One region of the Glaciimonas sp. PCH181 genome, then DNA from elsewhere that is predicted to be linked to it. Evidence: predicted binding sites of a transcription regulator. Region 1 holds the regulator's gene; each other region holds the start of a gene.

Evidence for each region. The regulator sigma-54, encoded in region 1, starts transcription at its own class of promoters, with help from an activator protein. The targets are predictions, from matches to a motif close to TGGCANGNAANCTGCTTT.
Region 2: the regulator sigma-54 is predicted to act here: its motif matches at 2,067-2,084, upstream of C7W93_RS06180 (collagen-like triple helix repeat-containing protein).
Region 3: the regulator sigma-54 is predicted to act here: its motif matches at 2,067-2,084, upstream of C7W93_RS06040 (MSMEG_0572/Sll0783 family nitrogen starvation response protein).
Region 4: the regulator sigma-54 is predicted to act here: its motif matches at 2,058-2,075, upstream of C7W93_RS20040 (DUF3567 domain-containing protein).

Annotation. Positions count from the first base shown of each region.
Region 1 is NZ_PYFP01000002.1:831,033-834,561, reverse strand. It holds gene hpf (ribosome hibernation-promoting factor, HPF/YfiA family) at 1-281, opposite strand, end outside; gene C7W93_RS16880 (RNA polymerase factor sigma-54) at 389-1,876, opposite strand; gene lptB (LPS export ABC transporter ATP-binding protein) at 1,912-2,664, opposite strand; gene lptA (lipopolysaccharide transport periplasmic protein LptA) at 2,666-3,205, opposite strand; gene lptC (LPS export ABC transporter periplasmic protein LptC) at 3,284-3,529, opposite strand, start outside.
Region 2 is NZ_PYFP01000001.1:1,366,006-1,369,534, reverse strand. It holds gene C7W93_RS06195 (NAD(P)-dependent alcohol dehydrogenase) at 1-639, shown strand, start outside; gene C7W93_RS06190 (OmpW family protein) at 843-1,457, shown strand; gene C7W93_RS06185 (hypothetical protein) at 1,529-1,750, shown strand; gene C7W93_RS06180 (collagen-like triple helix repeat-containing protein) at 2,136-3,529, shown strand, end outside.
Region 3 is NZ_PYFP01000001.1:1,338,879-1,342,407, forward strand. It holds gene C7W93_RS06030 (catalase) at 1-192, shown strand, start outside; gene C7W93_RS06035 (PLP-dependent aminotransferase family protein) at 268-1,662, opposite strand; gene C7W93_RS06040 (MSMEG_0572/Sll0783 family nitrogen starvation response protein) at 2,171-2,653, shown strand; gene C7W93_RS06045 (Nit6803 family nitrilase) at 2,704-3,529, shown strand, end outside.
Region 4 is NZ_PYFP01000002.1:1,508,274-1,511,802, reverse strand. It holds gene C7W93_RS20045 (potassium transporter Kup) at 1-1,621, shown strand, start outside; gene C7W93_RS20040 (DUF3567 domain-containing protein) at 1,761-2,018, opposite strand; gene C7W93_RS20035 (YifB family Mg chelatase-like AAA ATPase) at 2,579-3,529, opposite strand, start outside.

The DNA.
Region 1 (3,529 bases):
TTATATTTAATTACTTGACGATCAAGCTTGTCGATCAGCAAGTCAATGGCGGCGTAAAGGTCATGCGCAATGCTTTCAGCATGCAGGTCTTTGCCTTTTACGCGCAAATTAATTTCGGCTTTCTGGCGTTTTTCTTTCTCTGTGATTTTGTCGATAGTCAGGATCACACTAATATCTATGACCTGATCGAAATGGCGCTTGATACGCTCCAATTTGCTTAGCACGTGTTCGCGAATGGCGGGAGTTACGTCGAGGTGATGCCCACTAATTGTGAAATTCATACAGCGCTCCTATGAAGTATGTCGTTGGCGGTTCGGACTTGGGATGATCAATTCATTATGAATCGGTCAGTCAGGACACAGCGACGGTTGTGCATACATACAAACAGCTAAAGAGATTTACGCAAATTGACTGGCGGAATTCTTAATGCTTCGCGATATTTTGCGACCGTACGACGTGCAACTACCATACCTTGTTCCGCGAGCATATCGGCAATCTTGCTGTCAGAGAAAGGACTTTTAGAATCTTCCGCTCCTATCAGTTGTTTGATTAACGCCCGTATCGCTGTAGAGGAAGCCTCTCCACCTGCCTCTGTAGCAACATGGCTACCGAAGAAATACTTTAATTCGAACATCCCGTGAGGGGTGAGCATGTATTTCTGAGTGGTCACACGAGAGATAGTACTTTCGTGTAATCCTAGTGTATCAGCTATTTCGCGCAACACAAGCGGCCGCATCGCGACCGCGCCGTGTGAGAAGAAATTCCGTTGACGTTCTACAATTGCTTGCGCCACGCGCAGGATGGTATCGAAGCGTTGACGCATATTTTTGATCAACCACTTCGCCTCTTGCAACTGCGATCCCAGCGATCCTTCGCTTTTACCTTGCTTCAGAATATTGGCATAGAGGGCGTTTACACGCAGTCTTGGCATAACGTCATTATTAAGCATGACTTGCCAACCATTTTTTGTACGTCTGACAATCACGTCCGGCACCACATAATCCGAGGCGCTGCCCGCAAAAGTAGCGCCTGGATGAGGATTGCATTGCTTGATAACTACTTGTGCTTCACGTAAATCTTCGTCGTCGCAATCGAGCGCTTTTTTGATTTTATTAAAATCGCGTTGTGCAAATAAGGCCAGATAATCTTGCACAATAATTAATGCCAGACGACGTGTGACGAAAGCTACTTTCGGAAATGCTTTAATTTGCAGAGATAGACATTCGGCAGCATTGCGAGCACCCACACCAGTCGGGTCAAAGCTCTGCACCATCTTCAGAGCCATTGATAGCTCTTCGACTTCGATGTCTAATTCCTCTGGAAGACGGGCATGAATATCTTCCAGCGGCTCTTCCAGATAACCATTCTCGTCCAGCGCATCGATGATTAATTCGATCAATGCGCGGTCGCGATGCTGATCCACAGTTTCACGCATTTGCTTCAGCAAATGTTCGCGCAAGGTCGTTTCATAAGCTTCCAACTGCGGCCTGGCATCTTCGTCGTCCGGGGCTTTGGAAGTGCGCGCAACGTCGTCGAAACTCCATTCGCTGTCATTGTTAGCGCTGTCCTGGCTATTGTCGCCAGCCTCTTGAGTTTCACCGCCGCCTTCCGGCTCTGTTGGTGAACTGCTGACTTCACTATCGCCGGTTGGTGCATCCATCGTCGAAGCCGTCGAGTTGATTGCGCCGTCCGCTAACAACCTGACAGAGTTATCAAGAGGGTCGTCAAGCCGTTCCAGCAACGGATTGTCCGAGAGGATGTGTTCCAGTTCCTGATGCAGTTCCAGCGTAGACAATTGCAACAATCGTATAGATTGCTGCAACTGTGGTGTCAGCGCCAGATGTTGCGAGGTGCGGAGTTGGAGGGATTGTTTCATGTGTGCTGGGGATTCCTCAGTATTCCTGTATTCAGTTACATGCGGAAATGTTCACCCAGATAAACGCGTCGCACCGATTCGTTGGCGATGATGTCGTCTGGACTGCCGCTGGCCAGCACGCTACCCTGGTTGATGATGTACGCCCGGTCACAAATGCCGAGCGTTTCCCGCACGTTATGGTCGGTAATCAGGACGCCGATCCCACGCTCTTTCAAGAATCGCACGATGCGCTGAATTTCGATTACGGCAATCGGATCTATCCCTGCGAATGGCTCATCGAGCAATACGAAACGGGGATTGGTGGCTAAAGCGCGGGCGATTTCTACGCGACGGCGCTCACCACCAGATAACGACAAAGCCTGGTTTTCGCGCAGTTTATCGATTTGCAATTCTTGCAGCAGTGATTCCAGCTTGTCCGAGATTTGTTGTTTGGTGAGCGGCACGCCGTCTGGACGCTGAAGCTCGAGCACAGCCCGGATATTGTCTTCTACCGTAAGTTTGCGAAATACCGATGCTTCTTGCGGTAAATAGGACAGACCGAGCACGGCACGTTGATGAATAGGCAAGCGCGAGATATCCACGCCATCCAGATCAATTGCGCCGCCATCCGACGGCACCAAGCCCACAATCATATAAAACGAGGTCGTTTTACCGGCACCGTTGGGGCCCAGTAATCCAACCACCTCGCCATTTTTGACATTCAGGGAAACATCGCGGACAACCTGCCGCGCACCATAACTTTTTTGCAAGCCTTTGACAATCAGCGTACTCGAATTAATCGCCGTCATCTTACTTCCCCTTCGGTTGGATGACCGCTTTGATGCGTCCGCTACCGGGCTGACTTGTGCCAGACGCGTTGTTATTCACCGAGTAGAATTCAGCGCGACTATCGTAGGAAATGAACTCGCCGTTCACGACATCGGTAGGTTTTGTGCCTTGCAAGCGCCGCATTTGCGCTTTAGAAAATAATTTTACGATTTCAGTTTTATCGTCGTATTCGATACGCTCTGCTTCGCCGTCAATCCATAAATCCGGACCGCCATCGCGTTTCTGGCGGAACGTTGCCAGTCCGCCCGGTGCTGCATATAACGTTGCGAATTGGTAGCCGGATGGGTCGGTTGTCACGACCACTTTATCGGCCTTCATCACCAGCGTACCGCGCGTCAAAATAACTTTTCCAGTAAATATCTTGACCTGCTTCACGTCATCCAAAGTGAACGTGTTTGCTTCGACATTCGATGGTTTATCTGCATCCGCTTTCTCGGCGCGCGCACCCGACATCAATGTCAGTTGCAATGCCAGTAGCGATAAAAAAAGAATACGTTTCATAAAAATCCTGAATCCTGAAAAAGGAATAACGGGGATAACGGCACAGGGCACGATCCGGGGTGGCTGTGGGATTGATGCCTAAGGTTGGCGCGGTGTTGCGCGATAGGTGCCACGTACATTGCTCAGTAAACGCAATTCCAGCGTTGCGTTGTTAGCATACATGCCGGTGCCGTTCATTTTCGACTGGTCGATTGTAATCTGGACCGGTTTGTCACTAGTAATGATGTCATCGTCAGGCAGCAGTTGCAGATACTCGGACTGCAAATGTAATTTCGACGATTTCGGTGTTGCAAGGCGATCAGCGGTGACATTGCCATACATATT
Region 2 (3,529 bases), on a different contig from region 1:
CCGGATGGGCTCACAGATGAACAAGTATTGATGTGTCCTGACATTATGAGTACAGGCTTTGGCGGCGCGGAAAGTGGCGAAATAAAGATCGGCGACACGGTCGTTATTTTTGCGCAGGGGCCGATTGGTTTATGTGCAACAGCAGGCGCGAAATTAAAGGGTGCCAGTCTGATTATTGCGGTTGATGGCTTGAGTACGCGTCTTGAAGTAGCAAAGAAATTGGGCGCCGATGTGACTATTGATTACACCAAGACCGATCCGATCTCCGAGATTATGCGCTTGACCAATGGGCGCGGCGTCGATGTCGCGATTGAAGCATTGGGCACGCAACAAACGTTTGAGAGTTGTTTGCGCGTACTAAAACCGGGTGGCACGCTTTCCAGTCTTGGTGTTTACTCCGGCAAGATTTCTATATCGATGGATATTTTTGCCGCTGGATTGGGCGATTACAAAATCATCACTACCTTGTGTCCCGGTGGCAAAGAACGCATGCGCAGATTGATGAACGTGGTTGCATCTGGCCGAGTCGATTTGCAATCCATGGTGACGCATCGATTTAAACTCGATCAGATTGAAGAGGCCTATGCGCTGTTCGCCAATCAGCGTGAAGGTGTGTTGAAAATTGCGATTACACCGTAATGCCAACAACAGATTGCGCTGCCGAAAATGCTCAGGATCGACATATAGCGTGGCGCATGTGCTGCAATATCTGCCGCTGAAATATGCGTCGTGAATGTCAAAACAACTTTAAAATAATGCTATGACGCTGAATTGATTTACATCAACTCGCATGTATCTGCTTCCCCGTATTGTGCTTTCACGCATTAATTAACGGGGAAAAAATGAAAAAAAATATTTTATCGGCAGCAGTCTTATTGAGTTTGAGCATATGCGGCGCGAATGTCTCCGCGCAAGAAAGCCCTTGGCAGATAAGGGTGCGTGCTGATTATCTGAATCCTGCTAATAAGTCGGATGCCATCGGTGGTGTCGGCGCATCGGATCGCTTGCACGTCAATTCCAAGATGATTCCGGATGTGGATATTTCTTACTTCTTTACGCCAAACTGGGCCACCGAATTAGTCCTGACGTATCCCCAAAAGCAGGACGTCTCCTTAGATGGAAAAAATATCGGTAGCTTCAAACACCTGCCGCCGACTTTGACGCTGCAATACCACTTCCTGCCGCAAGCGCAGTTCAGTCCTTATCTTGGCGCCGGGCTGAATTACACCCGCATTTCTAGTGTTGACTTGCTCAACGGTGCTGGCAGCCTGAGTAAAAATAGCTGGGGTCTGGCGTTACAGGCAGGCGTTGACTATAAGCTCGATCAACACTGGTCATTGAATCTGGATGTTAAAAAATTACAGATTCAGAGCGATGTGTATGCCGCCGGTCAAAAAATCAGCGCGGTCCAGATCGATCCGTGGCTGATCGGGTTCGGCGTGGGTTATCGTTTTTAATAGTCCCGTTATATATACGCATGCACGGGTGTTGTCGTTTACGAAAGAGAGCGGTCAGCTCTGATAAGTCTATGCATAAAGCAGCGGAAATATGTGTGGTCATGCTGGGAGATCCGATGAACGGTTACGCGCTCTTTGGACCTTTTGATTCTTATGATCGGGCGGAGGAGTGGATCGATGCGGCTGATGTGCCAGTCAGCAGTTGGTGGATCATGCCGTTGAGAATGCCTGTGATGGCCGAGCTGATGGGGTTTGCAGACTCGCCCATTATCAGGTCTTTGACGTCGCGCTAATCGCAGCAATGGCACAAGTGCGTTGTATCTGTCTGATGACTTTTATCGTTTATGCGAGAGGTCTGGGTGCGATTCTTATTGGCGAAAAATTAAATCGTATCGGCATGGCGAACGAAAGCGATAGTCAGTTTTTTGGGGTGGGATGTTCCCGCATGTTACGTAACATCGAACGCGAAAATAGCCCAAAACCCAAAATCTAAAAAATATCATTTTTTGTGCTGGTAAGTCGCTTAGTTGTTGATTTTAAAGGAAATTATATTAATTTTTAAAGATTTTGAAGGAGTGGGTAGGCTACTATTTTTGTGGAATTGCTCTCTGGTATGTTCTTTGCATTAAGGAACCCAAAGCAGATTTTTATCTGCGTTATCCACAAGGGAGAAGTACCATGAAAGCAACACAAAAAAGAACTCTGGTCGCAGTGTCATTACTATTCGCTGCAATGTTAACGGGATGTGCTGGAGGCGGCTCTCTAGGCTATGGCAGCGGAAGCGGCGGCACAGGAGCAGGTACTGATGGTGGTACCGGTGGTGGCACGGGCGGCGGTACTGGTGGAACTGATGGCGGCGGCACCGGTGGCGGTACTGGCGGGGGAACAGGTGGTGGTACCGGCGGTGGCACTGGTGGTGGAACGGGCGGGGGAACAGGTGGTGGCACTGGTGGTGGCACTGGTGGCGGTACAGGCGGCAGCGTACCAACATCTAACTTGGTATCGAATACTGGTTCGGTCGTGACGAGCGTCGGTACTGCGGTGCAGGGGATCGGTACTACGTTGACTAGTCAGCTGCCATTGCCGACAGATGCAAAAACCGGCTTGAACGGTGTTGTGACGAATGCCGGCGGCATTCTGACAACGTTGGGCGCGGGCGTGACGGGTGGCCTGGGTCAAATCGGGACTTCTCAAAATCCGATCGGCACAACGGTCGGCAGCGTTGGCGGTGTCGTCGGCAAAGTTGGTGACACGGTACAAAGCGCAGGCCAATTGGTGACCGGTTTGGGCACTGGTCAACTGGCTGCATTAGCGCCGTTGACAACCCCGCTTGGTGGTGTAGTCAACACGGTTGGCGGTGTGGTGAATCAACTGGGAAGCACGTTGACAACAGGCTTGACGACCGGTCCGGTACAACAGGTAACGCAGACATTAAGTACGGCTATCGTGCCGTTGACTAGTACGGTCAATACGCTTACACAAACGATCGGTAATACAACTGGCTTGAATCAACCGGTAAATGCTTTGCTGGGTGTGGTTGGTGGCACCGTAGTGGCGTTGGGGAATACGTTGACAGGTTCTAACGTGCCGGTGGCAGGTAGTTTGGGTGGCGTCGTATCGACAGTCGGTAATACCGTCGTTGCGCTTGGTAATAACAGTCTGACCAACAGTACACAACCTTTATTGGGTAATCAAACCGGCGGCTTGTTGCAACCGGTGAATAACGTGTTGCTTGGTTTGATCGGCGGCCTAGGTGGTGCAGCGGGTGGTGCTGGTACTGGTCCTCTGGCACCAGTAACCGGTTTGCTGGGTGGCTTGACAGGCGGCTTGGGCGGCGCGGCTGGTGGTACAGGCGCTGGTCCTTTGGCACCGGTGACTGGGTTACTTAGTAGTCTGACCGGTGGTTTGGGCGGTGCGGCTGGTGGCGCAGGGGCAGGTCCTTTGGCGCCGGTGACTGGATTGCTTAGTGGTCTGACAGGCGGTTTGGGCGGCGCGGCTAATGGCGCAGGTGCTGGTCCTTTGGCACCGGTGACTGGATTGCTTAGTGGTCTGACAGGCGGTTTGGGTGGCGC
Region 3 (3,529 bases), on a different contig from region 1:
TCGCAAGTCCGTGCGTTGTTCCAACTGATGACACCAGCGCAGCAACAAGTGTTGTTCGACAACACAGCGCGCTCTGTTGGTGGCGCGTCTAAAGAAATTCAGGCACGACATATCGACAATTGCACCAAGGCCGATGCTGCCTACGGTGCGGGTGTCGCCAAGGCGTTGAGTCTGCTGGCTAACAACAAGTAATGTCATAACCCGTTAAAAAGCCCCGGTATCTTGCAAAAGAAACCGGGGCTTTTTTTTATTTCATTCTTCAATGATTCACACAACCGCTGGCGCAATCAACGGCGCGCTACGCAAAGCCTCTGCGATCAACTCCAATGCATGCTGAATCTCTTCCCGACTAGCCACTCCGCCGATGCACACCCGCACCGCCTCAGGTGCTTGCGTCGACACTGAAAATGCATCGCTCGCCACCACACCGATACCGGAAGACTGCATATGCCCAGCAAACGCTTTGCGCTCCCACGATGGCGGCAAACTAATCCACAAATGAAAAGCCTCCGGATGCGAGACATAACTGCCCGGCGGCAATATCCGCGCCGCTAACTTTTGCCGTGCCATCGACTCTTTACGAATCGCGTTCAACGCCAAATCAGCCGTGCCATCGCGCACCCATCGCGTTGCCAGCGCTGAGGTAATCGGCGAGGCCATTACCGTCGTCGCCCGCAATGCCGAGGCCAGCCGCGATGCATCGTGCGCGTCAGGTGCCACCAGATAAGCAATCCTCAATCCAGCACCAACGCATTTCGCCAGCCCCGCGATATAAAACGTTACGTCAGGGCCGATGCTGGCGATTGCCGGTGGCGTCACGCGTGGCAAAAATCCATACGCGTCATCTTCAATAATCGGCACGCCATAATGCCGCGCAATTTCCACCAACGCCTGCCGCCGCGCTTGCGACATCACGATGGTAGTCGGATTAAGCAAAGTCGGATTGCAATACAAAGCCTTCGGCGCATATTGGGCGCAGGCAGCCGCAAACGCCACCGCGTCGATACCTTCGTTATCCATCGGCAAGCCCACCAGACGAATGCCGAGTTGCCCCGCCAGCGCCCGCAATCCCGGATAGGTCAACTCTTCACAACAGATGACCGAGCCGGATGGTGCCAACGTCGTTAATACCGCCAGCAACGCGGCCTGCGCGCCCGGCACCACTAGCAAGCGTTCATGGCCCACCACCAAACCGCGCCGCCGCAGCCAAAGAGCGCCCGCCTCGCGATCGTCCGGCGAGCCGCCAAAATCCTGATAACGCAGCAATTCCCTTAACTTCTCACCAACGCTGGCAAAACCGCTTTGCATCAGCGTCAGCAATTCTTCGGATACAGGTTCGGGCGGCATATTCATCGACATATCAACATTCGGGCGGCCCTCGAATACCCGAGGAATTTTAGGGCGGCGACGACCGCAGACAAACGTTCCCCGACCGACGACAGAATCGACCAAACCGCGCCGATGCGCCTCGGTATAGGCCCGCGCCACCGTCGTGAAATCGATACCCAACATTTCAGCCAGTTTGCGTTGCGGCGGCAAGCGTTGCTCTGCTGCCAATTGGCCTACCGCGATATCTTCAGCAATCGCATTGGCGATACTCAGATACAGCGGACCAGCGCCTTTTTTTAACTTCGGTAGCCAACTATTTTGATGTTTTGGCATGTCGTTACATCCTCATGAATACCCAATGAATGTCAGATGAATGTCAGATGAATGTCAGATTATTTCTGCATCAATCGCTATTGAAGCAATTTTTCTCACATCGAATGTATGCATTTTTTGTTCCATACAATAACTAGCCAACTCAGCAAAAAAAGGGGCCGATTAGCGCACCAGCATTGCGCATTTCCTGCTCTTTTTCGCACAGCTTTACGGCAAGGCATTCCTTCGTGGTGCATGGCAAAAACCTGAATTGAATGGGGCAATTGTATGGATTGTGTTTTCCCGTCTGAAAGTCAGTCAAACACGCCATCGCGCAAACCCCAATAGCGGCGCGGGTTTACCTTTTCCGCTGTCCGATTGCATGGATTTTTATCCCGTCAATTCGAGGTCTGATGGCGATTGCATGGCACAGCCTATGCATTCAATGTGGACGTCACGACAAGCAGTCTGACCGACTTGCACACTCGATGTGTCCAGCCTTTCCACTGATTTATTAGGAGCTATCAACATGCCAACGGTAAAACACGCAGCCCACGTAAAAGGTGATTTCTTTGTCGATTATGAAGAGAAAGTTTTCGAAGACATCAAAGCATTGCCGGGCGAAAAAGCGCTGGTGACGTTTCATACCGTCGCCTTTGAAGGATCGATCGGCTTTGTCAATTTGTTGCAAGCGACGCGCCTACAACGCAAGGGTTACGAGACCTCCATCTTGCTGTACGGCCCCGGCGTCACGCTCGGCCTGCAACGCGGTTTTCCGACATTGGGCGATGAAGCTTTTCCCGGTCATCTGAACTTCAATAACCGGATAACTGCTTTCATGGAAGCTGGCGGCAAAGTGTATGCCTGTCGTTTCGCGCTGCAAGCGTTATACGGTCACGGCGAACCGTCGCTGATCCCCGGCATTCGCGCCATCAATCCTCTCGACGTGCTGGATTTGAAGCTGATCCATACCCGCGCAAACGCATTCATTCTTGATACCTGGACGCTGTAAGCGTCATGCAGGGCGGACGATAAAAACGATAAAGAAAGATGGCAAACACAATGGCTAATACCACTTCAAAAAAGGTTGTTCGTGCAGCGGCAATCCAGATTGCACCGGATATGGAAAGTGCAGGCGGAACGCTGGATAAAGTCTGCTCAGCGATTCAAAAAGCAGCGGCGCAAGGTGCGCAATTGATCGTTTTTCCTGAAACCTTTGTGCCCTACTATCCCTATTTTTCGTTTGTCCGCCCGCCCTTTGCTGCTGGTGCTGAACACTTGCTGTTATACGAGCGCGCAGTCGTCGTACCTGGCCCGGTAACAGATGCAGTTTCTGCTCTGGCGCGAAGTCATGGCGTAGTGGTCGTACTAGGCGTTAATGAGCGCGATCATGGCACGCTGTACAACACCCAACTGGTGTTTGACGCTAATGGCGAATTGGTCCTGAAACGCAGAAAAATTACACCGACTTATCACGAACGCATGATCTGGGGACAAGGCGATGCCAGCGGCCTCAAAGTCGTGCAAACCGCCGTCGGTCGCCTAGGCGCGCTGGCATGTTGGGAGCATTACAACCCACTGGCCCGCTATGCATTAATGGCGCAGCACGAAGAAATTCATTGCGCGCAATTTCCCGGCTCGATGGTCGGGCAAATATTCGCCGATCAGATGGAAGTCACGATCCGTCATCACGCGCTGGAAGCTGCCTGCTTTGTGGTCAACGCGACCGGCTGGCTGACCGATGCGCAAATCCTCGCGATCACGCCTGATCCCGCCAACCAAAAGGCGTTGCGAGGCGGTTGTTGCACCGCCATCGTCTCGCCCGAAGGCGTACTGCTGGCAGAGCCGTTGCGTAGCGGCGAAGGTATAGTCATCGCCGATCTGGACA
Region 4 (3,529 bases), 680 kb from region 1:
GATGGCGCTGGCTTTACGGACAGCAAAAAGCGGCTCGCGCTGGGCCAAATGGATCATGATGCTGGGCGTGTTCGGCGCCTGTATGTTTTACGGCGATGTGGTGATTACCCCTGCTATCTCAGTGTTATCTGCAGTTGAAGGGCTGGAAATTGCCACCCCTGCACTGTCGCATTACGTCATTCCACTGACCGTAGCGATCATCATTGCGCTGTTTTTGATTCAGCGTCACGGCACCTCAATCGTTGGCAAAATGTTCGGCCCGGTCATGCTCGTTTGGTTCCTATCGTTAGGTCTGCTAGGCGTTTACAACATCGTCAAAGCCCCGGAAATTCTGGCGGCAATCAATCCCTACTACGCCTTCCACTTTATGGTGATGCACGCCCAATTGGCATTTGTCGTGCTCGGCTCTGTTGTGTTGGTATTGACCGGGGTAGAAGCGCTGTACGCCGACATGGGGCATTTTGGGATAAGACCAATTCGTTTTGCCTGGTTATATACCGTCATGCCATGCCTGATGCTGTGTTACTTCGGTCAGGGCGCAAATTTGATCGTCAATCCTTCCGCCGTATCGAATCCTTTTTATCTGATGGTGCCAGACCAATTGCTAATACCAATGGTGATTCTGTCGACCTTTGCGACGGTAATCGCTTCTCAGGCGGTTATTTCCGGCGCTTTCTCCCTGACCAGTCAGGCAATTCTTCTCGGCTTCGTCCCACGCATGCGCATTTTGCATACGTCTGAAGATGAGCGCGGCCAAATCTATATCCCGGTCATTAACTGGATGTTACTGATATTAGTTGTCGCGGTAGTGCTGTCTTTCAAAAAGTCAGATAATCTCGCCGCGGCGTATGGCGTGGCGGTAACGGCAACGATGCTTATCACGACGATTTTGGCAGCGGTCGTCATGCGCACCGTATGGAAATGGAACCCAATCTTAGTCGCGCTGATTATCGGCGCGTTCTTTATCGTCGATTTCGGCTTCTTTGCAGCAAATCTGATGAAGATTCCAGATGGCGGCTGGTTCACGATCTTGCTTGGGGTGGTCTCGTTCTTCTTGCTGATTACCTGGTATTCAGGGCGCATGCTGCTGCGTGAACGCAGTCAGGATGAGGGTATCCCGCTGGCGCCGTTTATTGAAGGCTTGCTAGCCCATCCACCGCATCGCGTTGATGGCACTGCGGTATTTTTGACAGGTAACGTGGCGACTGTGCCGGTGGCGATGCTGCATAACCTCAAGCACAATCGTATTTTGCATAAACGCGTTTTCTTCCTGAAAATCAGTATCTGGGACATTCCCTACGTTGATGACAATAAGCGGCTGACCTTGAAAGAAATGGGCGGCGAGGTCTATCTGCTACGCGCAGCTTTTGGCTTCAAAGAAGCACCGGACGTCAATACGGTGATGAACCTGACCAATAAACAATTCGGTCACGAATTCGATTTGATGGATACGTCTTTCTTCCTGGCCCGCGATACGATCGTGCCGAGCAAGTTGCCGGGGATGTGGCTATGGAGAGAAAAGTTATTCGCATGGATGTATGCCAATGGCGCAAAGCCATCGGACTTCTTCCATATCCCCGTCAATCGCGTAGTTGAATTGGGAACCAAAGTTGAGATTTAAACATTGGATTGACGGTTGATTTAAGCGTGAATGCTTAAGTTAAGATAATAAAAAAGGAGCCAATGGCTCCTTTTTTATACTGCATAACACATAAAATCGAACAAAGAATGTTACGTTCTTCGGTACGCTAAACGCGTTCTTATTGCAGCGTTACCGGCTGGCTCATCAAGGCATCGTAATTACCAAGAAAAGCATCAATGTCTTCAATACTTGGCTCGGAAGCAATTAGTTCTTCAACACCTTGTCGAAAAAACTCTGCAAGCGCACCAGCAATAAAAATTTCCCGTTTGAATGATTTATCGACAATTTCGTAGCCGCCAAAGCGTAGCGCTTCTCGTTGTTCATCGGCTCCAAATTCGACGACGCTGTACTGGTCACTGTTGTAGATCAGGTTCATATGCGCTCCCTGTAAAGTTAGACAGAAGGTGATGATCGATAAGCAGTTTTCAAGCCAGCTAGCGTAAATATTCTGATTTGCTCCTTTTTTGCCAGGTCAAAAGAATCATTTAAAAGTTGCTCAGCTACGACCTATTGCTTTCTATAGTACGCCTAAGCGCATTTTTGTCACGCAATTAATGTGAAACGTTAACGTCAATTGCAACCAAATGTGACAAGCAACACAAACCCATTTCGCTTCATCAAACTTCACACTCGCCATTCTGCTATTTAAAAATAATGAATGATTCATGCAGCGTGTCTCTTTTCACGGGCCAATTCCACGTTATAGGTGAATCGGCATCACATAAATAATCCTATAAAATTATCTAAATAATAATAACTTCAACATAGCATTGCGATTAGCGCATTTATATATCTCCGTCACGCTTTTCAAAATATCCCCGCAAATCTACCGAAATCTCGTATGCGTAATGATGCCGCGTGCCAAGAATGACATGACGCGCTCTGCCGCATCGGATATTTTGTGGTCGACCGGCTTATTTCACCAGTCGACCACAATTATTTTTCACGCAGCGCCCGGCGATACTGAATTGCTTCGGCAACATGCGCCTTGACGATTCCCTCGCTGGCGGCGAGATCGGCAATCGTCCGGGCAATTTTCAGTACGCGATGATAACCACGAGCCGACCAGTTCAGATGCGTCATTGCCGTCTGCAACAACTTTTCTCCCTCAGCATCTGCTTTGCAATAAGCATCGATATCGGTCGTCGATAGCGCATTGTTGCTTTTGCCTTGCCGGGCTAGCTGAATCGCGTACGCATGGCCGACGCGCTCAGCGATGTGGCTGGATGACTCACCGTCAGCCTGTTTTTTTAATTCATCATGGCGCAATGATCCGACTTGGATTTGCATATCGATGCGGTCTAATAAGGGGCCGGAAATTTTGTCTTGATAGCGTCCGATGTTGTCTGGGGTACAGCGGCACTTATTAGCCACGTGACCGAGATAGCCGCAGGGACAGGGGTTCATCGCCGCGATTAACTGAAAACAGGCGGGAAAATCGGCCTGCCGCGCAGCACGTGAAATGGTGATGCGGCCAGATTCTAGTGGCTCACGCAATACCTCTAAAACACGTCGGTCAAATTCAGGCAATTCGTCTAAAAACAGCACGCCGCGATGCGCTAATGAAATTTCACCGGGGCGAGGTGTACCGCCGCCACCAACCAGCGCCACACCAGAGGCAGTGTGATGGGGTGCGCGATAGGGACGTACTTTCCAACTACTGCTGGAAAAACCGCTGGTCAGCGATTGCACCGCTGCCGATTCCAATGCTTCCTGATCCGTCATCGGCGGCAAAATCCCTGCAAAGCGCGTCGCCAACATGGATTTTCCGGTACCGGGAGGCCCAATCAGCAACGCGCTATGGCCACCAGCGGCGGCGACTTCAAGTGCACGTTTAGCCTGCAACTGCCCTTTTACATCGCTGAAATCGAGGTAACAAGGGGGTTT